2 regions of the Citrobacter werkmanii genome follow, and region 2 is predicted to be linked to the other one. Evidence: predicted binding sites of a transcription regulator. Region 2 holds the regulator's gene; the other holds the start of a gene.
The links. The regulator Fur, encoded in region 2, represses iron uptake genes when iron is present. The targets are predictions, from matches to a motif close to ATAATAATGAGAACNACTATCAA.
Positions count from the first base shown of each region.

Region 1 (7,429 bases), 1.9 Mb from region 2:
TTCACCTGAATGTTGCCCGGCAGCAGCGCAGTCTCAATTTCCCGCTCATAGCCGCTTTCCGCCGCGACCACTTCGCCTAACACCGAGTTCAGATCCGCCATCTCCATCGGCATCTCCTGACCGGTACGCAGGTAATCGATAAACTGCTCGATAATAGCATTACACTCTTCGATGTCCTTATTGATGGACTCTGCGAGATAACCGTCTTCCTCGCCCATCATTTCCGTCGCCAGACGGATACGCGTCAGTGGAGTACGTAGATCGTGACTCACCCCCGCCATCAGCAGCGTACGGTCATCGGCCAGTTGCTTCACGCCTGCCGCCATATGGTTAAAGGCACGGGTAACGGAACGCACCTCAGAAGCGCCATACTCACGCAACGGCGGCGGAATAATACCCTTCCCCACCTGCAACGCCGCATGTTCAAGATCCACCAGCGGTCGGTTCTGAATACGAATAAACAGCCATGCGCCGCCGATGGCCAGCAGCATGATCGCCAACGTATAGCGGAACAGCGGCGAAAAATCACCCTGATGGATCTCAGTCAGCGGCACACGTACCCAGATATTGGGCGACAGCCAGGTTTTCAACCACACGACCGGCGAGCTTTTGTTGACCTCAACGCGGACTTCGGTCGGACCACCCAACTGCTGCGCCATCTGGTGGCTTAAGAATTCATAGTGTTGCGCCCAACGCAGTCCGGCCTCTTCAGCGGCCTCGTTGGAATAGAGGGAAATACCCAACTCACGATAAATTTCCCGGCGGAACGCGGGCGGCACCACCAGTTGGGTGCCGTCCTCCAGTTGCAGTTTATCGGTCATCAGCATACGAACTTCGTAAGCCAGGACCTTATTAAACTGCTGGAGGCTCGGCAAAATCGCGAAGTTCAGCACGACCAGGTAAGTCGTCACCAGGCTGGCAAACAGCAAGGTGACGATGAGCAATAATGTGCGGGCAAACGAACTTCGTGGTGAGAAGCGCATTCGCCTCATGCTTTAGAACCGTCCGGAACAAAAACGTAGCCCAGGCCCCATACGGTCTGGATATAACGCGGATGCGCCGGATCTTCTTCCACCATACGGCGCAGACGAGAAATCTGTACGTCGATGGAACGTTCCATCGCCGAGTATTCACGACCACGAGCCAGGTTCATCAGCTTGTCGCGAGACAGCGGCTCACGCGGGTGGCTTACCAGCGCTTTCAGTACCGCAAATTCCCCGCTGGTGAGCGGCATCGGTTCATCTTCGCGGAACATTTCACGCGTACCGAGGTTCAGTTTGAACTTACCAAAGGCAATAACCGCTTCTTCCTGAGAAGGTGCGCCCGGCAGTTCGTTCGCCTGACGACGCAGTACGGCACGAATACGCGCCAGCAGTTCACGCGGGTTAAACGGTTTCGGAATGTAATCGTCAGCGCCGATTTCCAGCCCTACGATACGATCAACTTCTTCACCCTTCGCGGTCACCATAATGATCGGCATCGGGTTGCTTTGGCTGCGCAGGCGACGGCAAATAGACAGGCCGTCTTCACCCGGCAGCATTAAATCCAGCACCATCAGGTGAAAGGACTCACGGGTCAGCAGACGATCCATCTGCTCAGCGTTTGCGACGCTTCGAACCTGGAAGCCCTGCTCGGTCAGATAACGTTCCAGAAGCGCACGTAAGCGCATGTCGTCATCGACCACCAGAATCTTATAGTTCTCTTGCATTGTTATTACTCCCAAAGGTTCGCAACAATTAAGTGTATATTCTTAAGAAAGCTCACGTGAGTCACCAGCGAATTCTGGTATGAATTCCAGGCTAAATTGTTACAAAGCATATTAAACAGCAGCTTAAGTATACAATGTTTCTCGCAATACATTATTTATTCTGTTGATATGCTCACGTAATACTAATTGTGCGCATCATCACAGAGTTGAAGGTAAAACAATAAGATGAAAACGCCCCTGATAACCCGTGAAGGGTATGAAAAACTCAAACAAGAACTGAATTATCTCTGGCGTGAAGAGCGCCCGGAAGTCACCAAAAAGGTCACCTGGGCCGCAAGTCTGGGCGACCGCAGCGAAAATGCCGACTACCAGTATAATAAAAAGCGCCTGCGCGAAATCGACCGCCGCGTTCGTTATTTGACCAAGTGCATGGAAAATCTGAAAATCGTCGATTACTCCCCGCAACAGGAAGGGAAAGTCTTCTTTGGCGCATGGGTCGAGATTGAAAATGACGATGGCGACATCCGCAAATTCCGCATTGTCGGCTACGATGAGATCTTCGGCCGTAAAGATTACATCTCTATCGATTCGCCAATGGCGCGGGCGCTGCTGAAAAAAGAGGTCGGCGATCTCGCGGTAGTAAACACCCCAGGCGGCGAAGCCAGTTGGTACGTAAACGAGATCGAATACGTGAAGTGAGACCGGAACAATCCGAAGCCCCCGTAGATGACTGGCATTTTTGCCAGTCAATCCGTATAACTATCCCCTGATTTTTTATCCTATAGACGAAGCTATCCATGATGAATGATTCTTTCTGCCGCATTATCGCAGGTGAAATTCAGGCTCGTGCTGAACAGGTAGAAGCTGCCGTTCGCCTGCTTGATGAAGGGAACACCGTGCCGTTTATCGCACGTTATCGTAAGGAAATCACCGGCGGTCTGGACGATACGCAATTGCGTAATCTGGAGACCCGTCTGGGATATCTGCGTGAACTGGAAGACCGCCGTCAGGCGATCCTGAAATCTATCGGCGAGCAAGGCAAACTGACCGACGATCTGGCGAATGCGATCAACGGTACGTTAAGTAAGACCGAACTCGAAGATCTCTATCTGCCGTACAAACCCAAGCGCCGCACCCGTGGGCAAATCGCCATTGAAGCCGGGCTGGAGCCGCTGGCTGACCTGCTGTGGAACGAACCCTCCCACGACCCGGAAACGGAAGCCGCCAAATACCTCAACGCCGAAAACGGCGTGGCGGACACCAAAGCCGCTCTCGACGGCGCGCGCTACATTCTGATGGAGCGTTTCGCAGAAGACGCCGCGCTGCTGGCAAAAGTTCGTGATTACCTGTGGAAAAACGCGCATTTGGTTTCTACCGTGGTCAGCGGTAAAGAAGAGGAAGGGGCGAAGTTCCGTGACTACTTCGACCACCACGAACCGATTTCTACCGTGCCATCCCACCGCGCGCTGGCCATGTTCCGTGGGCGTAACGAAGGCATGTTACAGCTTTCATTGAATGCCGATCCGCAATTCGATGAGCCGCCAAAAGAGAGCCACGGCGAGCAGATTATCCAGGAACATCTGGGACTGCGCCTGAATAACGCACCTGCCGACAGCTGGCGTAAAGGCGTGGTGAGCTGGACGTGGCGCATCAAAGTGCTGATGCACCTTGAAACCGAGCTGATGGGTACCGTGCGCGAACGTGCGGAAGATGAAGCGATTAACGTCTTTGCCCGCAACCTGCATGACCTGCTGATGGCCGCCCCAGCCGGACTGCGCGCCACAATGGGCCTCGATCCGGGTCTGCGTACCGGGGTAAAAGTGGCTGTGGTTGACGGTACCGGCAAACTGGTCGCTACCGATACCATTTACCCGCATACCGGTCAGGCCGCCAAAGCCGCCGTCGCCGTTGCAGCGTTGTGTGAAAAATACAACGTTGAGCTGGTGGCGATTGGTAATGGTACGGCGTCGCGCGAAACCGAGCGTTTCTTCCTCGACGTACAGAAACAGTTCCCGCAAGTCACCGCGCAGAAAGTAATCGTCAGCGAAGCCGGCGCGTCAGTGTACTCCGCTTCTGAGCTGGCGGCGCTGGAGTTCCCGGACCTTGATGTTTCGCTGCGTGGGGCGGTGTCGATCGCCCGTCGTCTGCAGGATCCGCTGGCTGAGCTGGTGAAAATCGATCCGAAATCTATCGGCGTGGGCCAGTATCAGCACGACGTAAGCCAGACGCAGCTGGCGCGTAAGCTGGATGCGGTAGTGGAAGACTGCGTAAACGCCGTCGGCGTGGATCTGAACACCGCCTCCGTACCGCTGCTGACCCGCGTGGCGGGCCTGACGCGCATGATGGCGCAGAACATCGTGGCCTGGCGTGACGAGAACGGCCAGTTCCAGAACCGTCAGCAACTGCTCAAAGTCAGCCGTCTGGGCCCTAAAGCCTTTGAACAGTGCGCGGGCTTCTTGCGTATCAATCACGGCGATAATCCACTGGATGCCTCCACCGTTCACCCGGAAGCCTATCCGATTGTGGAACGCATTCTGGCCGCCACCGAGCAATCGCTGCGCGATCTGATGGGCAACAGCAGCGAACTGCGCAATCTGAAAGCCGCCGATTTTACCGACGAGCGCTTCGGGGTACCAACCGTCACCGACATCATCAAAGAGCTGGAAAAACCGGGTCGCGACCCGCGTCCTGAATTCAAAACCGCACAGTTTGCTGATGGCGTAGAAACCATGAACGATCTGCAACCGGGGATGATTCTGGAAGGAGCCGTCACCAACGTCACCAACTTCGGCGCGTTTGTCGATATCGGCGTACACCAGGACGGTCTGGTGCATATCTCTTCACTGTCGAATAAGTTCGTCGAAGATCCCCACACCGTGGTGAAAGCGGGCGACATTGTGAAGGTGAAAGTGCTGGAAGTGGACCTGCAGCGTAAGCGTATCGCGCTGACTATGCGTCTGGATGAGCAGCCAGGTGAAACCAACGCGCGTCGCAGTGGTGGAAATAACGATCGTACTCAGGGCAATCGCCCGGCTCCAAAAGCCGCGAAACCTCGTGGCCGTGACGCTCAGCCTGCGGGCAACAGCGCCATGATGGATGCGCTGGCAGCGGCAATGGGTAAAAAGCGCTAAGTTTAAACCATGTGCCGGATAGCGGTGTAAATACCGTATCCGGCATATTTACTATATTATCTTCTCTCTTCCTCATTATATTTATCACTTCATTAACAGATGAAACCTTAATTAAACATTAAGGATTTCAATAATTGCTAGCGCGAATCATTCGTCCCCAACCAGAATAAATATTGAGGAATATCAAAATTGGCTCAAATTATTATCTAATTGTACATTCCGTCACACTTATTCTATTGATGATAGAAACCATTCTCATTATCATTGGTTTGTTGATTATTTACTCTTTCCTTACGTTGGCTAATCATCTGGTCTCATGCCGCCCTGTCGCCCCATGAGGTAATCACCCAGTTAGCGAGATATAAGTAGGTCCCTATGCAATTCACTCCTGACAGTGCGTGGAAAATTACCGGTTTTGCCCGTGAAATCAGCCCGGCTTATCGTCAGAAACTGTTGTCACTTGGCATGCTACCCGGCTCATCCTTCAACGTGGTTCGCGTCGCCCCGCTCGGCGATCCTATCCATATTGAAACGCGTCGCGTAAGTCTGGTATTGCGTAAAAAGGATTTGGCGTTATTAGAAGTGGAAGCGGTGTCCTGTTAATACAGTGAGTCTATAAAAATGAAAAAACTAACCATTGGTTTAATTGGTAATCCTAATTCCGGCAAGACAACCTTATTCAACCAGCTCACCGGCGCGCGTCAGCGTGTAGGCAACTGGGCTGGCGTTACCGTTGAGCGTAAAGAAGGTCATTTCGCCACGACGGACCATCAGGTCACGCTGGTCGACTTACCCGGCACCTATTCACTGACGACAATCTCGTCGCAGACCTCTCTTGATGAGCAAATCGCCTGCCACTACATTTTAAGCGGCGACGCGGATCTGTTGATCAACGTGGTCGATGCCTCAAACCTTGAGCGCAACCTCTACCTGACGTTGCAACTGCTTGAGCTGGGCATTCCCTGTATCGTCGCTCTGAACATGCTGGATATTGCTGAGAAACAGCAAATCCGTATCGATATCGACGCCCTCTCCGCCCGTCTTGGCTGCCCGGTGGTTCCGCTGGTCTCCACCCGCGCCCGCGGCATTGAAGCGTTGAAGCTGGCGATCGATCGCTACAAGGAAAACGACACCGTCGAACTGGTGCATTATGCCCAGCCGTTGTTGCAGGAAGCCGATTCCCTCGCCGATGCGATGGCCAAAGATATGCCGCTAAAACAACGCCGCTGGCTGGGCCTGCAAATGCTGGAAGGCGATATCTACAGCCGTGCCTACGCCGGTGAGGCCGCGCAAAACCTCGATGCCGCCATTGCGCGTCTGAGTGAAACAATGGACGATCCCGCGCTGCATATCGCCGATGCGCGTTACCAATGCATCGCCGCAATCTGCGATACCGTCAGTAATACCCTGACGGCAGAGCCGAGCCATTTCACCACCGCGGTGGATAAAATTGTCCTCAACCGCTTCCTCGGGTTGCCGATTTTCCTGTTCGTGATGTACCTGATGTTCCTGCTCGCCATTAACATTGGCGGCGCACTGCAGCCGTTATTCGATGTGGGTTCCGTGGCGCTGTTTATTCATGGTATTCAATGGATTGGCTATACGCTGCACTTCCCGGACTGGCTCACTATCTTCCTGGCGCAAGGTCTTGGCGGCGGGATTAACACCGTGCTGCCGTTGGTGCCGCAAATCGGCATGATGTACCTGTTCCTCTCTTTCCTTGAAGACTCCGGTTACATGGCGCGCGCTGCGTTTGTGATGGACCGTCTGATGCAGGCACTGGGACTGCCGGGCAAATCGTTTGTCCCGCTGATAGTCGGCTTTGGCTGCAACGTACCGTCGGTGATGGGCGCCCGTACGCTGGATGCGCCACGTGAACGTCTGATGACCATCATGATGGCGCCGTTTATGTCCTGCGGCGCACGTCTGGCGATTTTCGCCGTCTTTGCCGCGGCTTTCTTTGGTCAGAACGGCGCGCTGGCGGTCTTCTCGTTGTACGTACTGGGTATCATCATGGCGGTGCTGACCGGCCTGATGCTCAAACACACCATCATGCGTGGCGAAGCAACACCATTCGTCATGGAGCTGCCGGTATACCATGTGCCGCACATCAAGAGCCTGATTATTCAGACCTGGCAACGTCTGAAAGGCTTCGTGCTGCGTGCCGGTAAAGTGATTATCATCGTCAGTATTTTCCTCAGCGCCTTTAACAGCTTCTCGCTAAGCGGGAAAATCGTCGATAACATCAACGACTCTGCTCTGGCTTCCGTCAGCCGCGTCATCACCCCAGTCTTCAAGCCGATTGGCGTCCACGAAGATAACTGGCAGGCAACCGTCGGTCTGTTCACCGGTGCGATGGCAAAAGAGGTGGTTGTCGGTACGCTGAACACGCTTTACACCGCAGAAAACATTCAGGAAGAAGAATTCAATCCGGCAGATTTCCACCTCGGTGACGAGCTGTTCAGTGCGGTGGATGAAACCTGGCAAAGCCTGAAAGACACCTTCAGCCTGAGCGTGCTGGCCAACCCTATTGAAGCCAGCAAAGGCGACGGCGAGATGGCTACAGGCGCAATGGGCGTGATGGGCGAGA
Region 1 covers NZ_CP044101.1:4,746,697-4,754,125, forward strand. Annotated here, with positions in the region: gene envZ (two-component system sensor histidine kinase EnvZ) at 1-992, opposite strand, end outside; gene ompR (osmolarity response regulator transcription factor OmpR) at 989-1,708, opposite strand; gene greB (transcription elongation factor GreB) at 1,934-2,407, shown strand; gene FOB24_RS23450 (Tex family protein) at 2,506-4,839, shown strand; gene feoA (ferrous iron transporter A) at 5,215-5,442, shown strand; gene feoB (Fe(2+) transporter permease subunit FeoB) at 5,461-7,429, shown strand, end outside.
Region 1: feoA (ferrous iron transporter A) is a predicted target of Fur. The motif match lies at 5,082-5,104, and genes of this name have one in related genera.

Region 2 (7,429 bases):
CCGGGATTGGCTATCGGTTTATGCCGTAAGTCTAGTCGAATAAAAAAGCCGGATCAGCATACATGCTATCCGGCTTTTGTATTCATGCCGGATGGTGACGTTAGCGTCTTATCCGGCCTGGGGTTTACGCGTTTTTCAACACTTCGCTGACGATCTCAACCGCTTCTTTTTCGATCTGTTTGCGGTGTTCTTCGCCGAGGAAGCTTTCGCAATAGATCTTGTAAGCGTCTTCTGTGCCTGACGGACGCGCGGCAAACCAGCCGTTGTCAGTCATCACTTTCAGACCGCCAATGGAAGCACCATTGCCAGGTGCCGCGGTCAGACGTGCGGTGATCGGGTCGCCCGCCAGCGTGCTGGCGCTTACCATTTCCGGAGACAGCTTAGACAGCGCCGCTTTCTGCGCGGAGGTCGCGCTCGCCTGCAAACGATTGTAGCTCGGCGCGCCGAAGCGAGCAGCCAGTTCATTGTAGTGTTCTTGCGGGTTCTTACCGGTCACTGCGGTAATTTCTGCCGCCAGCAGGCACATGATGATGCCGTCTTTGTCGGTCGACCACGGTGTACCGTCGAAACGCAGGAAAGAAGCGCCCGCGCTCTCTTCACCACCAAAGCCAAAGCTGCCATCGAACAGACCGTCAACAAACCATTTAAAACCGACCGGCACTTCCACCAGCTTACGACCCAGATCGTTGACCACGCGGTCAATCATTGCCGAGGAAACCAGCGTCTTACCGACGGCAACATCTTTGCCCCACTGTGGGCGATGCTGGAACAGGTAGTTGATCGCCACCGCCAGGTAGTGGTTCGGGTTCATCAGCCCCGCCGGGGTGACGATACCGTGACGGTCATAGTCCGGATCGTTGGCAAAGGCCAGATCGAACTTGTCACGCAGCGCCAGCAGACCCGCCATCGCGCACTCGGAGGAGCAGTCCATACGGATTGCGCCGTCTTTATCGAGATGCATAAAGCGGAAAGTCTGATCAACATGGTCGTTAACGATAGTCAGGTTCAGGTTGTAGTGCTTCGCAATACGCTTCCAGTATTCGATACCGGAACCGCCCAACGGATCAACACCCAGCGTCAGACCCGCTTTCTGGATCGCCGCCATGTCGACGATATCCGCCAGTCCTTCCACAAACGGTTGAACCAGGTCCTGCTCTTTCACATGACCCGATGCCAGCGCCGCGTCCAGCGACATACGCTTCACGCCTTGCAGACCGTCAGCCAGCAACGCGTTAGCCCTGTCTTCCACCACTCTGGTGACGTTGGTATCTGCCGGACCACCGTTTGGCGGGTTGTATTTAATGCCACCATCTTCCGGCGGGTTGTGGGACGGCGTGATCACAATGCCATCAGCCAGCGGGCCGCCTTTTTTGTTGTGGACCAGGATGGCATTCGACACGGCAGGGGTTGGCGTAAAGCCGTTGTTTTCCTGCACGATGACATCAACGCCATTCGCCGCCAGCACTTCCAGCACAGAGATAAAAGCCGGTTCAGACAGCGCGTGGGTATCCTTGCCCACATAGCACGGGCCAGTAATCCCGTTTTTCGCACGTTCTTCAGCAATCGCCTGGGCGATAGCCAGAATATGCGGCTCGTTAAAACTATGACGACCTGCACTGCCGCGATGCCCGGACGTACCGAACTTGACGGCGTGCTCAGCGTTCCCTGCCGTTGGTTTCAGTACATAGTACTGTGCCGTCAGTTGGGCGACGTTAATCAAATCACTCTGTTGCGCAGGTTGACCTGCACGGTTGTGGATTGCCATTGCCTGGTCCTTCTAATGCAAGGATTAAATTGTTCCGCAAACCTTTTCAATCAATTCCGCAGGGAATTGCATTGACTGCATGATGTGCTCCACCATGCTGCATTTACGGCCGGTGTTGGTATTGGTGATCACCCAGTACGGCGTGCCTGGCACGTGTTTCGGTTTGGTTTGATTACCATTTTTCAGCAGCGTCTGTTCATCTGCCGCAAAATAAACGCGCGTCCGGCCATGCAACGAATCCGTTGCTTCGGCGAATGCGTTTTGATCCAGAGAATAGAGTGTAGACAGCACCAGCATAAAGCGATTTACTGCTTTCTTCTGTTCCGCATATTCATCGGACAACAGCAGTTCACGCATCGCGCGCACTTTATCTTTTACGGGGTTAACCGGCTTAGCTTCCACGACAGGTTGCACAGCGCGGACTTCTTTTACTACCGGAGTGACAGGCTGTGCTGCGGCGGAAAATTTCAACATACGCCGTAAAATGTCGGATGCGCTCTCGCCGATATGCTTGGTATGGCTGGCAATATAGCTATAGAGTTCATCATCAACTTCAATCGTTTTCATCTTAATCCAGTGCAGTGTTTAGCTGAATACAAGTTGTTGGGTTAACACGCGTAGTGTAAAGGCAAATCCCAACAGCGGATAGCGTCAAGCCTGGTGACTGATAAAACTCGGAGTAACCGTAGTTGTTGCAGCCCTGTGGCAGAATGGTCAACATGATACCCTAACCCGTGAGTGTGAAAAAAAGAACTTTGCCATGAAATTGAATATCCGAGCTCAATCTGCGCAAAACCTGCACAATAATTCTCCCATCGTCCTGGTTCACGGCCTGTTTGGTAGCCTGGATAACCTGGGGATCCTGGCACGCTCCCTGGTGGCCGATCACGATATCATCCAGGTTGATATGCGAAATCATGGCCTCTCGCCCCGATCGCCTGAAATGAATTATGCGGCCATGGCGCAAGACCTGGTGGATACGCTGGACGATCGACAGATCGAAAAAGCGATCTTTATTGGTCACTCGATGGGGGGAAAAGCCGTCATGGCGTTAACCGCGTTGGCCCCTGATCGTATTGATCGGCTGGTGGCTATTGATATTGCGCCGGTTGACTATCATGTGCGCCGTCACGATGAGATTTTTGCGGCAATCAATGCCGTAACCGAGGCACAAGCGTCCTCGCGCCAGCAGGCGGCAAGCGTCATGCGCCAGCATCTGCAAGAGGAAGGTGTTATTCAGTTTCTGCTGAAATCCTTTGTTGACGGCGAGTGGCGCTTTAACGTTCCCGTATTGTGGGATCAATATCCCAATATCGTCGGTTGGCAAACCCTCCCGGCATGGGAGCACCCGGCATTGTTTATTCCAGGCGGTAACTCCCCTTATGTCACCGAAGCGTATCGCGAGCAACTGCTGGCACAATTCCCGCAGGCTCGGGCGCACGTTATCGCAGGCGCGGGGCATTGGGTACATGCGGAAAAACCTGAAGCAGTGCTGCGGGCCATCCGTCGTTATCTGAACGAACCGGCTAACTGATTAAAAACTCAGCGTCCGTGCGCGATTACGCGCGTGGGCGTTGGCGTGCCTCTCCTGCTGATGTATTATGGCGCGCTATCCATCCGGGCGGACGCCTGGCTGATTGTTTCCCCGAAGTCACCAAGATCATGGCCAAAGAACAAACGGACCGTACGACATTAGATCTGTTCGCGCAGGAGCGTCGCCCGGGACGACCCAAAACTAATCCGCTCTCGCGTGATGAACAGTTACGTATAAATAAACGTAATCAGCTTAAACGTGACAAAGTTCGCGGGCTTAAGCGTGTCGAACTGAAACTGAACGCTGATGCCGTTGACGCGTTAAACGAGCTGGCCGAGGCGCGCAACATGAGTCGCAGTGAACTCATCGAAGAGATGCTGATGACCCAACTCACCGCATTGCGCGGTCAGGCATAGTCTGAATTTCTGCTCTAAATCATAAATCGTGTAGCACAGAGTGCAGTCCCGCGTGTTTGCTGTTTCCGCATGCCTGACTGTTCTGCTATGATTGCCCTTATCCGTGGGCAATGCGCCACCACCATTTCAATAAGTTTCAAGAGGTTATTTTACTCATGGCAATCACTGGCATCTTTTTCGGCAGCGACACCGGTAATACCGAAAACATCGCAAAAATGATTCAAAAACAGCTTGGTAAAGACGTTGCCGATGTACATGACATTGCAAAAAGCAGCAAAGAAGACCTGGAAGGGTATGACATTCTGCTGCTCGGCATTCCAACCTGGTACTACGGTGAAGCGCAGTGTGACTGGGACGATTTCTTCCCTACCCTCGAAGACATTGATTTTAACGGCAAACTGGTTGCATTGTTCGGCTGCGGCGACCAGGAAGATTACGCAGAATATTTCTGCGATGCGTTAGGCACAATTCGCGACATCATTGAGCCACGCGGCGCCACCATCGTCGGTCACTGGCCAACGGCGGGTTATCACTTTGAAGCGTCCAAAGGCCTGGCTGACGACGACCACTTTGTCGGTCTGGCTATCGATGAAGATCGCCAGCCGGAGCTGACCGCTGAACGCGTAGAAAAATGGGTTAAGCAGATCTCAGAAGAACTGCACCTCGACGAAATCATCAATGCCTGATTTCGCGCGGCGCAGATCCTCATCTGCGCCGCATCAATAGATAAAACCAATCAAAATAATTGCTACAAATTTGTAACTTTTCCGTCTGACCCTGTACAATGGCTGGATGCCAATCGGGTGTTGCACAGTGTGTTTGTCGGCGATACCACGTTTTGATTAACAATATATGCCAGAGACTTGCTGTTTTCATTTAACCATGGCAGTTCTATAATGATACGCAATTTCTCAAGTGCAATTTCTGTCACTTCTGTTAATGAAGTGAATCGTTTAGCTACAGGACAGATTCCGCATGACTGACAACAATACCGCATTAAAGAAGGCTGGCCTGAAAGTAACGCTTCCTCGTTTAAAAATTCTGGAAGTTCTTCAGGAACCGGATAACCATCACGTCAGTGCGGAAGACTTATACAAACGCCTGATCGATATGGGTGAAGAAATTGGTCTGGCGACCGTGTATCGTGTGCTGAACCAGTTTGATGATGCCGGTATCGTGACCCGCCACAATTTTGAAGGTGGTAAATCCGTCTTCGAACTGACTCAACAGCATCACCACGATCACCTCATTTGCCTCGACTGCGGCAAAGTGGTCGAGTTCAGCGATGATTCCATTGAAGCGCGTCAGCGTGAGATTGCGGCTAAACATGGTATTCGCTTAACCAACCATAGCCTCTATCTTTATGGCCACTGCGCCGAAGGCGATTGCCGCGAAGATGAGCATGCGCACGACGGCAAATAATGTGACGATTTCTGAAAAGCCAACCATCCGGTTGGCTTTTTTTATGGGCCAAATTTGACCATCCCCCTCTTCCTTCTACGTCAATGTTGCTTTAATGTAAAAATCAATTGCCATTCGGAGAGTTGAAATGGAACTTCGTCAACTACGCTATTTTGTGCGTATTGTAGAAACCGGCAGCATGGGTAGCGCGGCGCTCGATCTCAATATCGGTGTTTCGGCACTCAGTCAGCAAATGACGCGCCTGGAAAGCGAACTTGCTATTCGTCTGCTTCAACGCACCTCGCGCGGTGTGACGCCCACCAGCGCCGGACTGGCTTTTTACTCCCAGGCGCAGCTGGCGCTCCGGCATGCAGACGATGCAATCCTCGCCGCGCGCGAGGCCCGACTTTCCGGACACGTCAGCGTCGGTATGGCCCCCAGTACCGCTTCCGTTCTCGGCATGCCATTTATTCACGCCATGCGGGAAAGCTATGCTGATGTTCGCCTGCATGTGGTGGAAAGTCTCTCTGGCAACCTGGAACGAATGATTAATACCCGCCAGATTGATCTGGCTGTCGTGTTTCAAAAAGAAAAGATCCTGCGCTGGAGCGCCAGACCGATTCTTGAAGAACGGCTGTTTTTGATTGGGACCCATGCCCTATTGGCTGATATTGTCGACGACAATATTGCTCCAGCCCAACTGGCAAATATTCCATTGATCATGCCAAGCCCGGGACATGGTCTGCGCGGCAGGCTGGATGCCATCTGCCAGGAACACGCGCTAAATATTGAGATCGCTACTGAAATTGATGGTCTGGCGTTACTGATGCGCGCCGTACGCAGTGGCATTGGCGCCACTCTTCAGCCCGGTGCGGCGATCTCCCATCTCGATAAAGAAACTCTAAGAGTGATCGGCGTCTATAATCCGATACTTAGCCGCCCTAACTTTCTGGTCAGCCTCTCTGACGATGAACTTACCCCGGCAGGCCTTGCCGCCCGTGTGGTGCTGACGAAAGTTATGCATCAACTGGTGGAAGCAGGAAGCTGGCCTGGCGCTACTCTTTACAATAACTAAAGTACTGTTTAGCACCACATCATAGCGCCCGCACCAGCTGTGCGTATACATTTCAATTACAAATTTAACAAATAGTTAAATGGTAATGGAGTATACGATGGTTGATGTTCTGGTGATTGGTGGTGGTAATGCCGCGTTATGTGCTGCCTTGACCGCCCGGGAGCAAGGAGCTTCGGTACTCCTGCTCGAAGCGGCCCCCCGGGAATGGCGCGGAGGAAACTCCCAACACACGCGTAATTTACGTTGTATGCATGATGCGCCGCAGGATGTGCTGGTGGACAGCTATCCTGAAGAAGAATTCTGGCAAGATCTGTGGCGCGTCACGGAAGGGAATACCAACGAAGCGCTGGCGCGTCTGGTGATCCGTACCTCTTCACAATGCCGCGACTGGATGCGCCAGCACGGCGTTAACTTTCAGCCACCTCTCTCTGGCGCTTTACACGTGGCGCGAACCAACGCCTTTTTTATGGGCGGTGGAAAGGCCCTTGTGAATGCCTATTATCGCAGCGCAGAAAAGCTGGGAGTGCAGATCCGCTATAACACCCCGGTTCAGGCGCTTGAACTGCGTAATGGCGAGTTCGTGGCGGCGCTGGCAGGCGAAGAGCGCATCACCGCTAAATCCTGCGTGCTTGCCGCTGGCGGTTTTGAGTCTAACCGCGAATGGCTACGAGAAGCATGGGGAGAGAACAAGCGCGGCGAATGGCCAGCGGATAACTTCCTGATTCGCGGCACGCGCTTTAACCAGGGCGTACTGCTCAAATTTATGATGGATGCCGGAGCCGACATTATCGGCGATCCCTCCCAGTCACACTGCGTGGCCATTGATGCCAGAGCGCCATTATATGACGGCGGGATTTGCACCCGCGTGGACTGCGTCTCGCTCGGTATAGTGGTGAACCGGGACGCTGAGCGCTTTTATGATGAAGGTGAAGATTTCTGGCCCAAACGCTACGCCATCTGGGGACGTCTGGTCGCTCAACAGCCAGGGCAGATTGGCTACTCCATCATCGACAGTAAAGCTATTGGCCACTTTATGCCGCCGGTCTTTCCCGGCGCGCAGGCCAATACGTTGGCAGAGCTGGCTCTTCAGTTAGGACTGGATGCCGAACGTTTTACCCACACCGTGACGCAATACAACAACGCCTGCCAGCCAGGTCAGTTCGACCACACCGTTCTGGATAACTGCGCCACCAAAGATTTGCTACCCGCGAAAACGCACTGGGCGCGACCACTGGACC
Region 2 covers NZ_CP044101.1:1,762,782-1,770,210, reverse strand. Annotated here, with positions in the region: gene kdpE (two-component system response regulator KdpE) at 1-29, shown strand, start outside; gene pgm (phosphoglucomutase (alpha-D-glucose-1,6-bisphosphate-dependent)) at 125-1,765, opposite strand; gene seqA (replication initiation negative regulator SeqA) at 1,790-2,332, opposite strand; gene ybfF (esterase) at 2,526-3,299, shown strand; gene ybfE (LexA regulated protein) at 3,428-3,715, shown strand; gene fldA (flavodoxin FldA) at 3,871-4,401, shown strand; gene fur (ferric iron uptake transcriptional regulator) at 4,691-5,137, shown strand; gene tcuR (tricarballylate utilization LysR family transcriptional regulator TcuR) at 5,265-6,191, shown strand; gene tcuA (FAD-dependent tricarballylate dehydrogenase TcuA) at 6,289-7,429, shown strand, end outside.